DNA from 3 places in the Pseudomonas sp. PLMAX genome. Region 2 is predicted to be linked to each of the others. Evidence: predicted binding sites of a transcription regulator. Region 2 holds the regulator's gene; each other region holds the start of a gene.
What was found. The regulator sigma-54, encoded in region 2, starts transcription at its own class of promoters, with help from an activator protein. The targets are predictions, from matches to a motif close to ANTGGCATNNANNTTGCTNT.
Positions count from the first base shown of each region.

Region 1: a site for sigma-54 is predicted at 1,581-1,600, ahead of flgB (flagellar basal body rod protein FlgB). Genes of this name have one in related genera too.
Region 3: a site for sigma-54 is predicted at 1,813-1,832, ahead of glnA (glutamate--ammonia ligase). Genes of this name have one in related genera too.

Region 1 covers NZ_CP064949.1:5,751,829-5,756,209, reverse strand. The annotation lists gene DKB71_RS26170 (chemotaxis protein CheV) at 1-400, shown strand, start outside; gene cheR (protein-glutamate O-methyltransferase CheR) at 446-1,273, shown strand; gene flgB (flagellar basal body rod protein FlgB) at 1,643-2,050, shown strand; gene flgC (flagellar basal body rod protein FlgC) at 2,054-2,497, shown strand; gene flgD (flagellar hook assembly protein FlgD) at 2,513-3,232, shown strand; gene flgE (flagellar hook protein FlgE) at 3,264-4,381, shown strand, end outside.
Region 2 covers NZ_CP064949.1:1,057,881-1,062,261, reverse strand. The annotation lists gene lptA (lipopolysaccharide transport periplasmic protein LptA) at 1-246, shown strand, start outside; gene lptB (LPS export ABC transporter ATP-binding protein) at 246-971, shown strand; gene DKB71_RS04710 (RNA polymerase factor sigma-54) at 1,156-2,649, shown strand; gene hpf (ribosome hibernation-promoting factor, HPF/YfiA family) at 2,725-3,033, shown strand; gene ptsN (PTS IIA-like nitrogen regulatory protein PtsN) at 3,046-3,510, shown strand; gene rapZ (RNase adapter RapZ) at 3,513-4,370, shown strand.
Region 3 covers NZ_CP064949.1:474,460-478,840, reverse strand. The annotation lists gene typA (translational GTPase TypA) at 1-4, opposite strand, end outside; gene thiI (tRNA uracil 4-sulfurtransferase ThiI) at 144-1,598, opposite strand; gene glnA (glutamate--ammonia ligase) at 1,927-3,333, shown strand; partial or broken gene DKB71_RS02215 (DUF4124 domain-containing protein) at 3,555-4,063, shown strand; gene glnL (nitrogen regulation protein NR(II)) at 4,306-4,381, shown strand, end outside.

The DNA.
Region 1 (4,381 bases), 2.4 Mb from region 2:
CTTGCGCGTGCTGACGGTCGATGACTCGTCGGTGGCGCGCAAGCAGGTCACCCGTTGCCTGCAAACGGTCGGTGTTGAAGTGGTGGCGTTGAACGACGGCCGGCAAGCGCTGGATTACCTGCGCAAACTGGTCGACGAGGGCAAGCGGCCGGAAGAGGAATTCCTGATGATGATTTCCGACATCGAGATGCCGGAAATGGACGGGTACACCCTCACGGCCGAGATCCGCAACGACCCGCGCATGCAAAAGCTTCATATCATCCTGCATACTTCGTTGTCAGGTGTGTTCAATCAGGCGATGGTCAGGAAGGTCGGTGCCGATGACTTCCTGGCCAAGTTCCGTCCTGATGACCTGGCATCCCGGGTAGTCGACCGGATCAAGGCAGCAGACATCAGCTAGGGGCGTTCGGCCCCCGGCAGTCACACGATTTTAGAGGCGGCAGCATTGTCTACGGGTAATTTGGATTTCGAACAGTTCCGGGTGTTCCTGGAAAAAGCCTGTGGCATTTTGCTCGGTGAAAACAAGCAGTATCTGGTCTCCAGCCGTCTCAACAAACTGATGGAGCAGCAGGGCATCAAGTCCCTGGGTGAACTGGTCCAGCGCATCCAGACCCAGCCGCGCAGCGGATTGCGCGAGATGGTCGTGGATGCGATGACGACCAACGAAACCTTGTGGTTTCGGGACACCTATCCGTTTGAAGTATTGAAGAACAAGGTGCTGCCTGAAGCGATCAAGGCCAGTCCCGGCCAGCGTCTGCGGATCTGGTCGGCGGCGTGCTCATCGGGCCAGGAACCGTATTCGCTGTCGATGTCCATTGATGAGTTCGAGCGGTTCAATCCAGGGCAGTTGAGGATGGGCGTGCAGATTGTGGCCACCGACCTGTCGGGCACCATGTTGAACAACTGCAAGACGGGCGAGTACGACAGCCTGGCCATAGGTCGCGGCCTGTCTCCCGAGCGCCTGCAGCGTTATTTCGACCCGAAAGGGCCGGGGCGCTGGGCGATCAAGGCGCCAATCAAGAGCCGGGTCGAGTTTCGTTCGTTCAACCTGCTGGACAGCTACGCGAGCCTTGGCAAGTTCGACATCGTGTTCTGTCGCAACGTGCTGATCTACTTCTCCGCCGAAGTGAAGAAGGACATCCTGTTGCGTATTCACAGCACGTTGAAGCCGGGCGGTTATCTGTTCCTCGGTGCTTCAGAAGCGTTGAACGGATTGCCGGATCATTACCAGATGGTCCAGTGCAGCCCGGGGATTATTTACCAGGCGAAATGAATCGTTGGTGTTGCAAAAATAACGGGAGTCCTCAGGGCCTCCCGTTTTTTGTGCCTGATGATTTCTCACAGGCACCGCATGACCTCTGTGGGAGCGAGCTTGCTCGCGATGGCGTCATGTCAGTCGACATCAATGCAAACTGTCACACCGTCATCGCGAGCAAGCTCGCTCCCACAGGGTAGGTTGGCGTCTTCGTAAGCAGAGGCAAGCGGCAGAAAAGCGGCATCCAGCGGAAGCCGGTTGCCGCTTTTCTGTCGTTGCCGCCGGGGCCAATGCCCGCAAAGCCCCGGTTTACGGGGTTTTCTGGATTGGCATGACGCTTGCTATGTCCATCCTACGAAAAATCAGGTCACCCAAAGGTTTCCCGACATGAGCATCAGCTTCGATAAAGCGCTCGGTATTCACGAAAAGGCTCTGGGCTTCCGCGCCCAGCGTGCCGAAGTCCTGGCCAACAACATTGCCAACGCCGACACCCCGAACTACAAGGCGCGGGACCTGGAGTTCTCGAAAGTACTCGAGGCGCAGAACGACAAGGCCAAAAACGGCACCTTCGCCCTGAACATGACCAACAACCGTCATATCGAAGCCCAGGGCCTGGGCAATGGCGACGAGTCGCTGATGTACCGCACGCCGATGCAACCGTCGATCGACCAGAACACCGTGGACGCCCAGCTGGAACAGTCGAACTACGCGGAAAACTCGGTCAACTTCCAGGCCAGCTTCACCCTGCTCAACAGCAAATTCAAAGGGCTGGTGTCAGCCCTGCGCGGAGAGTAAGTCATGTCCCTGTCCAGTGTTTTCAACATTGCCGGTAGCGGCATGAGTGCCCAGACCACGCGCTTGAACACCGTGGCCTCGAACATCGCCAACGCCGAGACGGTCTCCTCGAGCATCGACCAGACCTACCGTGCGCGTCACCCGGTGTTCGCCACCATGTTCCAGGGCGGCCAGGCTGGCGGCAGCGATTCGCTGTTCCAGAACCAGGACGCGGCTGGTCAAGGCGTTCAGGTGCTGGGCGTGGTCGAAGACCAGAGCAACCTTGAAGCACGCTATGAGCCGAACCATCCGGCCGCCGATGCCAAGGGCTACGTCTACTACCCGAACGTCAACGTGGTGGAAGAAATGGCTGACATGATTTCCGCGAGCCGTTCGTTCCAGACCAACGCCGAAATGATGAATACCGCCAAGACCATGATGCAGAAGGTCCTGACCCTCGGTCAGTGATAAGGGGCGACTCAGATGAGTGTTACCGATACCACCAGTGGTTTGAATATCAACGATATCCTGGCCAACTCCGCGGTAAAGACCAAGACAGACGATAGTCTGGCGTCAGCGGCGGGTAGCGCTTCGGGTAAAAAGGCCTTGGGCAAGGATGCGTTCCTGCAATTGCTGGTCACGCAATTGAAAAACCAGAATCCGCTGGAACCGCAGGACAACGGCGAGTTCGTGGCGCAGTTGGCACAATTCAGTAGCCTTGAAGGCATCACCACGCTCAACGGTACCGTGAGCGGCATTGCTGGCGCCTTCGGCTCATCACAGGCATTGCAAGCTTCGTCGCTGGTTGGCCGTTCGGTCATTGCGCCGGGCGACAAGGCAGTGGTCGATACAACGAAGGGCATGACCGGGGCGGTCGTGTTGCCTCAATCCGTAGCCTCGGCCACGGTGAAAGTTACCGACAAGGATGGCAAGGTCGTTCGCACTATCGAGCTGACTGATCAGAAAGCCGGCGATGCCAGCTTCACCTGGGATGGCAAGGACGATGCCGGTAACGTGGCCCCGGTGGGGACTTACACCTTTGCCGCAGCGACCACCATCGATGAACAGAGCGTTGCGCTGATCACCAACCTGCCAGCAACCGTCACCAGCGTGACTCTCAGCCAGACCGGCGGTGAATTGATGCTCAATCTGGCTGGGCTGGGCAGTATCGCCCTGTCCAAAGTGCAAACCATTGGTATATAGAGCCGACTAACCCGGCACAACGGAGTGGACTATGTCTTTCAACATCGGCCTTAGCGGTCTCTATGCCGCCAACAAGCAACTGGACGTAACCGGCAACAACATCGCCAACGTCGCAACCGTCGGATTCAAATCGTCCCGTGCGGAATTTTCGGACGTGTACTCGTCCACCAAACTGGGCACGGGTAACAAGACCGTCGGCAGCGGTGTGCGCCTGGCCAACGTTTCCCAGCAATTTACCCAGGGCGATGTCAGCAGCGGCACTGGCAGCGTGCTGGACGTGGGCATCAACGGTTCGGGCTTTTTCGTACTGAACAACAACGGTTCGTTATCCTATACCCGTGCCGGTACGTTCAAGGTCGACAAGGACGGCTACGTCACCAACACCGATTATTCGGCGCGAGTGCAGGGCTACGGTGTGGATGCCGACGGCAAGATCATCAACGGCGTGTTGACCGACCTGCGTATCGATACGTCGAACCTGGCGCCGAAAGCCACCACGACCGTATCGTCGACGATCAACTTGAACTCTACGTCCGATGTGATAGACGTCGTGGCAAACCCGTTCGACCCGAGCAAGACGGCATCCTACAGCAAGCAGTTCACTACCCCGGTTTTCGACACCCAGGGCAACCAGCATTCGATGGACCAGTACATGGTCAAGACTGGTCCGAATACCTGGAGCACCTACACCCTGATTGATGGTCGAAATCCTGATGGCAGCGACCCGAAGACGACCCCTCCGGTGGCTTCCGTCATGGCGTTCGATACCAGCGGCAAGCTGGTTTCGGTTACCACTCCGGGTACTCCTCCAGTCGTCAGCCCTGATCTGAAGATCACCAACTGGGTTCCGGGCAAAGTGACCAATGGTGTCTGGGCAGCCAACGGCGCATCCGCCGACCCGGCGGGCCTGACCATCGCCATGGGCAGTACCTCCCAGTTCAACGCCGATACCGCGCGTTCCATTCCGGCACAAAACGGCTACGCCACTGGCGAGATCACCAACCTGACCATCGACGGCAGCGGCGTCATGCTGGCCAACTTCAGTAACTACCAGACCAAGCCGATCGGTCAGTTCGCATTGGCCAGTTTCACCAACGAGCAAGGTCTGCAGCCAGTGGGCGGCAGCAGTTGGAAAGAAACCTACAGTTC
Region 2 (4,381 bases):
CCGGTGCAGGGCTGGGGCGTGACCATCCAGTACCTCGCTCCGCAAAACCGCGTCGTGCTGATCGACAAGGCCAAAGTCATCGACAAGGACAACAACGTCACCCAAGGCGAGAAAATCGTCTATGACACCGAGAAGAAACTGGCCAGCGCCGGTCGCGCCACAGGCAGCAAGGTGACCGAGTCGCGTCCGCGCATCGACATGGTGATCCAGCCGAAAAAGAAAACCGACGAGCAAAAGGCCCCGTAATGGCAACTCTGAAAGCCCAGCACCTGGCCAAGAGCTACAAGAGCCGCCAGGTCGTGCGTGACGTCAGCCTGTCCATCGACAGCGGCCAGATCGTCGGCCTGCTCGGCCCCAACGGCGCCGGCAAGACCACCTGCTTCTACATGATCGTCGGCCTGGTACAGGCCGATCAGGGCCGCGTGCTGATTGATGACCTCGACGTCAGCCACCAGCCGATGCACGGTCGCGCCAAGGCGGGCATCGGCTATCTGCCACAGGAAGCGTCGATCTTCCGCAAACTGTCGGTGGCCGACAACATCATGGCCATCCTCGAGACCCGCAAGGAACTCGACAAGGCCGGTCGCCGCAAGGAACTGGAAAGCCTGCTGCAGGAATTCCACATCAGCCACATCCGCGACAACCTCGGCATGAGCCTGTCCGGCGGCGAGCGCCGCCGCGTGGAAATCGCCCGGGCACTGGCCACCAACCCGAAATTCATCCTGCTCGACGAACCGTTCGCCGGCGTCGACCCGATTTCGGTGGGCGACATCAAGCAGATCATCCATCACCTCAAGGCCAAGGGCATCGGCGTACTGATCACCGACCACAACGTCCGTGAAACCCTGGATATCTGCGAAACCGCCTATATCGTCAACGATGGCCAACTGATCGCCGAAGGTGACGCTGAAACCATCCTGGCCAATGACCTGGTCAAGGAAGTGTACCTGGGGCACGAATTCCGTCTGTAAGCGTCGAGGTGTCCGGCGGGTCGACCGAGCGCTCGGCGCAATAAAAAATCAACCTTTTTTTATTGTTACAGCGCTCTAGGCAAACGCCGCGGTTTCGGGCATATAATTTGCTTATGTTTGGCGCTCCGGCGCCCTGTAGTGGATGGCGCATGTGCGCCGGCGAATAAGGTGTTAAGCCCCTGCCATGAAACCATCGCTAGTCTTGAGAATGGGCCAGCAGCTGACGATGACACCGCAGCTGCAACAGGCCATCCGCCTGCTCCAATTGTCGACCCTGGACCTGCAACAGGAAATCCAGGAGGCCCTGGAGTCCAACCCGATGCTCGAGCGCCAGGAAGAAGGCGACGACTTCGACAATTCCGACCCGCTGGCCGACAACGCCGAACACAAGCCCAGTACCGACATCCAGGAACCCTCTTACCAGGAAACCGCCCCGACGGTCGATAACCTCGAGGAAGGCGACTGGAACGAGCGAATTCCTAACGAACTGCCGGTCGACACCGCCTGGGAAGACGTGTACCAGACCAGTGCCAGCAGCCTGCCGAGCAACGATGACGACGAGTGGGATTTCACCACCCGCACATCGGCGGGCGAGAGCCTGCAAAGCCACCTGCTGTGGCAATTGAACCTGGCACCGATGTCCGACACCGATCGCCTGATCGCCGTGACCCTGATCGACTGCATCAACAACCAGGGTTATCTGGACGAGACGCTGGAGGAGATCCTCGAAGCCTTCGATCCGGAACTGGACATCGAACTGGACGAAATCGAAGCCGTCCTGCACCGCATCCAGCAATTCGAACCCGCCGGCATCGCTGCCCGCAACCTGGGCGAATGCCTGCTGCTGCAATTGCGCCAGCTACCCGCCAAGACGCCTTGGCTGGCCGAGGCCAAGCGCCTGGTCACCGACTACATCGACTTGCTCGGCAGCCGCGACTACAGCCAGCTGATGCGCCGCATGAAGCTCAAGGAAGACGAACTGCGCCAGGTGATCGAACTCGTGCAGAGCCTCAACCCGCGCCCTGGCTCGCAAATCGAGTCGACCGAAGCCGAATACGTGGTACCCGACGTGATCGTGCGCAAGGACAACGAGCGCTGGTTGGTGGAGTTGAACCAGGAGTCGGTGCCGCGCCTGCGGGTCAACGCCCAGTACGCAGGCTTCGTGCGCCGTGCCGACACCAGCGCCGACAACACCTTCATGCGCAATCAGCTGCAGGAAGCCCGCTGGTTCATCAAGAGCCTGCAGAGCCGCAACGAAACCCTGATGAAAGTGGCCACGCAGATTGTCGAGCATCAGCGCGGCTTCCTGGAGTACGGCGACGAGGCCATGAAACCGCTGGTGCTGCATGACATCGCCGAAGCGGTCGGCATGCACGAGTCGACGATTTCGCGGGTGACCACGCAGAAATTCATGCATACCCCTCGGGGCATCTATGAACTGAAATACTTTTTCTCCAGTCACGTCAGCACCTCCGAGGGCGGAGAATGCTCGTCCACGGCGATTCGCGCGATCATCAAAAAACTGGTGGCGGCGGAAAATCAGAAAAAGCCGTTGAGTGACAGCAAGATCGCTGGTTTACTGGAGGCACAAGGCATTCAGGTGGCTCGCCGCACCGTCGCCAAGTACCGCGAATCCCTCGGGATCGCGCCTTCGAGCGAACGCAAGCGGTTGATGTAGGGCCACGCCACAGCGTTCCAGTGGCAGATCATCTGGATCTGCCGCTTTATGCACTGGCAACGAAGGAGAAGCTGTATGCAAGTCAACATCAGTGGACACCAACTGGAAGTGACCGAACCTCTTCGCACCTACATCGGCGAAAAACTCGAACGATTGGAGCGACATTTCGACAAGATCACCAACGTGCAAGTCACGATGTGCGTCGAAAAGCTGAAGCAAAAAATCGAAGCCACGCTGCATATTCCCGGCAATGAGGTCGTCGCAAACGCGGAACATACTGATATGTACGCAGCTATCGACTTACTGACCGACAAGCTGGATAAACAACTCAAAAAGCATAAGGAAAAGACCCAGAGCCTCCTCCAGGGCGCTACGGGTCGTTAACACTCCCAACCCATGATCCGACTTGAAAGCATCCTGACCCCCGGCCGTTCCCTGGTGAACGTGCCGGGCGGCAGTAAAAAGAAAGCCCTCGAGCAAATTGCCAACCTGATCGCCCGGGAAGTGCCGGATCTGGAGATGCAAGATGTCTTCGAGGCTTTGATTGCCCGTGAAAAACTCGGTTCGACCGGTTTTGGCAACGGCATCGCCATTCCCCACTGTCGCCTGAAGGGCTGCACATCGCCCATCAGCGCCTTGATGCACCTCGACGCCCCTATCGATTTCGACGCCATCGATGGCGCCCCGGTTGACCTGTTGTTCGTGCTACTGGTCCCGGAAGCCGCTACCGATGCGCACCTGGAGCTTTTGCGCCAGATCGCCAGCATGCTCGACCGCAAGGAAGTGCGCGAAAAACTGCGCAGTGCCGCGAGCAATGAAGCCTTGTATCAGGTTGTCCTGGACGAGCAAAACGGTCACTAATCATGCGCTTGATCATCGTCAGCGGTCGTTCCGGCTCAGGTAAAAGTACCGCCCTCGACGTCCTCGAGGACAACGGCTACTACTGCATCGACAACCTGCCTGCCGGTTTGCTGCCCGAACTGGCCGAGCGCGCGCTGATTCACACCGAGCTGGCGCAACCGCTGGTTGCCGTATCCATCGATGCGCGCAACCTGCCAAGTCACCTGTCGCGTTTCCCCGAGCTGCTGGCCGAAGTGCGCAGCCGCCACATCCAGTGCGATGTCCTGTACCTGGATGCCGACGAGGAAACCCTGCTGAAGCGTTTCTCGGAAACCCGCCGCCGTCACCCGCTGAGCAATGCCAACCGCTCACTGGCCGAGGCGATCAACGACGAGACCACCCTGCTCGGGCCGATTGCCGACCTGGCCGACCTCAAGCTCAACACCACCAGCCTGAACCTGTATCAACTGCGCGATACCATCAAGCTGCGCCTGCTGAACCAGCCGGAACCCGGTACGGCATTCCTCGTCGAGTCGTTCGGGTTCAAGCGTGGCATGCCGGTCGACGCCGATCTGGTATTCGATGTGCGCTGCCTGCCCAATCCTTACTGGAAGCCGGAACTGCGCGAGCAGTCCGGGCTCGACCAACCGGTGGCCGATTACCTGGCGGCGCAACCCGATGTCGAGGAGATGTTCCAGGACATTTCTACGTACCTGCTCAAATGGCTGCCACGTTTTGCCGCCAGCAACCGCGCCTATGTCACTATTGCCATTGGCTGCACCGGCGGCCATCACCGCTCCGTCTACCTGACTGAACGTCTTGGCCAGGTCCTGCAGCAATCCCTGAAGAACGTCCAGGTTCGCCACCGCGACCTCAGCTAAAGGATTCACAC
Region 3 (4,381 bases), 580 kb from region 2:
TCACTTGTGTATCTCGATCAGAGGATTCGGTGCGCTGACAAGTCTTGGCAGCGATTTACAGTAGAGTCAGGCCTTGCCGTTACAGCTTGACGGCGGCGTCGGGGGGCCGGTGACGCAAGCCACAGGCAAACAGCCCCGGGCACTTAGCTCGGTCGATAAACGCGCACATTGGCATGCCCCTCACTGAGCAAATGGTGGGCATGCAGGCGACTCATCACGCCTTTGTCGCAATAAAGCAGGTACTGGCGAGTAGGGTCCAGTTCCTTGAAACGAGCGTTCAGTGCATAAAACGGCATCGTTTGTACCTCGATGCCAGCAAGGTCCAGCGGGTCGTCTTCAGCGGCATCCGGGTGACGGATATCGATGACGATCTGACCGGCCAGCGCTTCGCTGACTTCTTCAATTTGCAGATCCTGGCCCAATTCGTCGATCACGCGATCGATCGGTACCAGTTTGGCGTTCTCGAGTGCACGCTCGAGGACTGCCATGTCGAACTCTTTCTCTTCGTGCTCCACGCGATAGCGCTTGGCAGCGGTCTTGGGGTTCACCGAGATGACCCCGCAGTACTCCGGCATGTGCCTGGCGAAGTCGGCGGTGCCGATTTCGTTGGCCAGGTCGATGATGTCCTGCTTGTGACTGGCGATCAGCGGACGCAAGACCAGCTTGTCGGTTACGCAGTCGATCACGGACAGGTTCGGCAGCGTCTGGCTCGATACCTGGGAGATCGCCTCACCGGTGACCAGTGCCTCGATGTGCAGTCGGTCGGCAATCTGCGAGGAAGCGCGCAACATCATACGCTTCAATACTACGCCCATATGACTGTTATCGACTTTTCCGAGAATTTCTCCCAGCACTTCCTCGAACGGCACACTGACAAATAACACGCGTTGCGAGCTGCCGTACTTCTTCCAGATGAAATGCGCGACTTCCATGACGCCCAATTCGTGGGCACGTCCACCCAGGTTGAAGAAGCAGAAATGCGCCATCAGGCCGCGGCGCATGATCTGGTAGGCCGCGACGGTGGAGTCGAAACCACCGGACATCAGCACCAGCGTCTGCTCCAGCGCACCCAGCGGATAACCGCCGATGCCATTGTGCTGGCTGTGGATCACGAACAACCGTTGGTCGCGAACTTCGATACGAACTTCGATTTCAGGCTTTTTCAGGTCGATTCCGGCGGCACCGCACTGGCGGCGTAACTGGCTGCCGACATATTTCTCGATATCGATCGAGCTGAACGGATGCTTGCCGGCGCGCTTGCAACGTACCGAAAAAATCTTGCCAGCCAGTGCATCGCCGTAGTGCTGCTTGCACTTCTCGACGATGTCATCGAAGTCACCCAGCGGGTACTCGTCGATCTGCAGGAAATGCGCGATGCCCGGCATGCAGCTCAGGCGCTCGCCCATCTCCTTCAGGGCCTTGGGCTCGCTGACGCGGGTTTCCAGCTCGAGATTGTCCCACACACCGTTCACCACCACAGCCGGGTCCAGGTCACGGAGCACGGCACGGATGTTCTTGGCCAACTGACGGATGAAACGCATCCGTACCGGGCGGCTCTTGATGGTGATCTCGGGAAAGACTTTTACGATTAATTTCATGGAAACAGCGCGCGCAGGGCCTGCCGAAAAAGGGGGGCGCGGATTATAGCGGAAATTGCTCAAGGTTTAACCAGTTAATGTGCAGAAGGTTTTTAGCGCACCAAAACAGGTCATTTATTGAAATGAACGCCACATTGTAGGGCGCATTATTCCGCTTTAATGTGCTTTTCCGCCTGACAGGCGTGAATTTGGGGCAAAAAACCCATGGTGGGGCACTGGCATGCAATTTGCTCCCTTGTGAGGCAGGTTGCCTTGGCAGAGTATTCGCGCCGGCATCACCAACTATTAAGGGCATCCACTACCAGCCCTAAGCCACCCGGAGGACACTATGTCGAAGTCGGTTCAACTCATTAAAGATCATGACGTCAAGTGGATTGATCTGCGCTTCACGGACACCAAAGGCACTCAGCACCACGTGACCATGCCGGCTCGCGACGCGCTGGATGATGACTTCTTCGAAGTCGGCAAGATGTTCGACGGTTCGTCCATCGCTGGCTGGAAAGGCATCGAAGCCTCCGACATGATCCTGATGCCAGACGACTCCACCGCTGTCCTGGACCCGTTCACCGAAGAGCCGACCCTGATCCTGGTCTGCGACATCATCGAGCCTTCGAGCATGCAAGGCTACGACCGCGACCCACGCGCGATCGCCAAGCGCGCCGAAGAGCACCTGAAATCCACCGGTATCGGTGACACCGTGTTCGCCGGTCCAGAGCCAGAGTTCTTCATCTTCGACCAGGTGAAGTTCAAGTCCGACATTTCCGGCTCCATGTTCAAGATCTACTCCGAACAAGGTTCCTGGATGTCCGACCAGGACATCGAAGGCGGCAACAAGGGCCACCGTCCAGGCGTCAAAGGCGGCTACTTCCCGGTTCCACCGTTCGACCACGACCACGAAATCCGTACCTCCATGTGCAACGCACTGGAAGAAATGGGCCTGACCGTCGAAGTTCACCACCACGAAGTGGCAACTGCCGGCCAGAACGAAATCGGCGTCAAATTCAACACCCTGGTGAAGAAAGCCGACGAAACCCAAACCCTGAAGTACGTCGTGCACAACGTTGCCGACGCCTACGGTCGCACCGCTACCTTCATGCCTAAGCCGCTGTACGGCGACAACGGCTCGGGCATGCACGTGCACATGTCCATCTGGAAAGAAGGCAAGAACACTTTCGCTGGCGAAGGTTATGCCGGCCTGTCCGATACCGCCCTGTACTTCATCGGCGGCATCATCAAGCACGGTAAGGCCCTGAACGGCTTCACCAACCCGGCTACCAACTCCTACAAGCGTCTGGTTCCAGGCTTCGAAGCGCCGGTAATGCTGGCCTACTCGGCTCGCAACCGTTCCGCTTCGATCCGTATTCCTTACGTGTCGAGCCCGAAAGCCCGCCGTATCGAAGCTCGCTTCCCGGATCCGGCTGCCAACCCGTACCTGTGCTTCGCCGCACTGCTGATGGCCGGCCTGGACGGCATCCAGAACAAGATCCACCCTGGCGATGCAGCTGACAAAAACCTGTATGACCTGCCGCCTGAAGAGGCGAAAGAGATCCCACAAGTTTGCGGCAGCCTGAAAGAAGCCCTGGAAGAGCTGGACAAAGGTCGTGCGTTCCTGACCAAAGGCGGCGTTTTCAGCGACGACTTCATCGACGCTTACATCGCCCTGAAAAGCGAAGAAGAAATCAAGGTACGTACCTTCGTACACCCACTGGAATACGAGCTGTACTACAGCTGCTGATCCGGTAGCGCTGCGACACGCGGCGTGACAAAAAAGAGGCCTCCTTCGGGAGGCCTTTTTCATGAGTCAAAAGATCGCAGCCTGCGGCAGCTCCTACAGGGTGCACGCCATTCCCATAGTAGGAGCTGCCGAAGGCTGCGATCTTTTGATCTTGATTCACTTGGGACAACCACCCCCCTGACCTATGCTGCACTCCAATGCTTTCGCTTCCGGTCGATTTCATGCCTCGTGGCTTTCTCCTCATCCTGCTGCTGATCGCCCTGCCCGCCACAGCGCAGACTACAAGTACATCGACGCCCAGGGCAACACGGCGTATAGCAATCAACCACCCGATGGCGTCACCGCGCAGCCGGTCGAACTGCCACCGCTCAATCGCGCCCAGCCCCAGCCCACGCAAGCACCTCCCACCCCCACCCAGTCGCAAGATCAGCCCAGGATCGCCTACAACGTACTGGAACTCACGGGCCTGCCCACCACCGAAGCCCTGCGCGCCAACAACGGCACCTTCACCGTCAACGTACTGATCGAACCGCGCCTGCAAGGCCCGCATCTACTGCAGCTGTTGCTGGATGACCAGCCTTATGGCCAACCCAGCAACGTACCGAGCCTGCAACTGGTGAACATCGACCGTGGCCTGCACAGCCTCGCCGTGCAGGTCGTCAGCGGCGAAACCATCGTGCAGCAAAGCCCTACCATCACCTTCACCGTGCAGCGGGTGCACAAGCGTTGAAGGACTTCTTACCTTGTATCGGCTTGCGCACTATATTGGTGCGAATGGTTGCACTCCGCGCACATTGCAGCCCATTTTGGTTCGAAATTACCCGCTGAAGCTGGCAGAACGCCACGCAATCGAGCGTTAAACACCCGTTTCAGGGGTTAAACGCTTCTTTTCGGAGCCTTGGTTTGGTTTTTGCATTTTCCTCGTATCAGCGCTTTATTCATGCGCGCGCCCTGCTCCAAAAGAGGTCCTGAATGACCATCAGTGACGCACTGCATCGCTTGCTTCTCGACAACCTGACCACCGCCACCATTCTGCTCAACGCCGAAC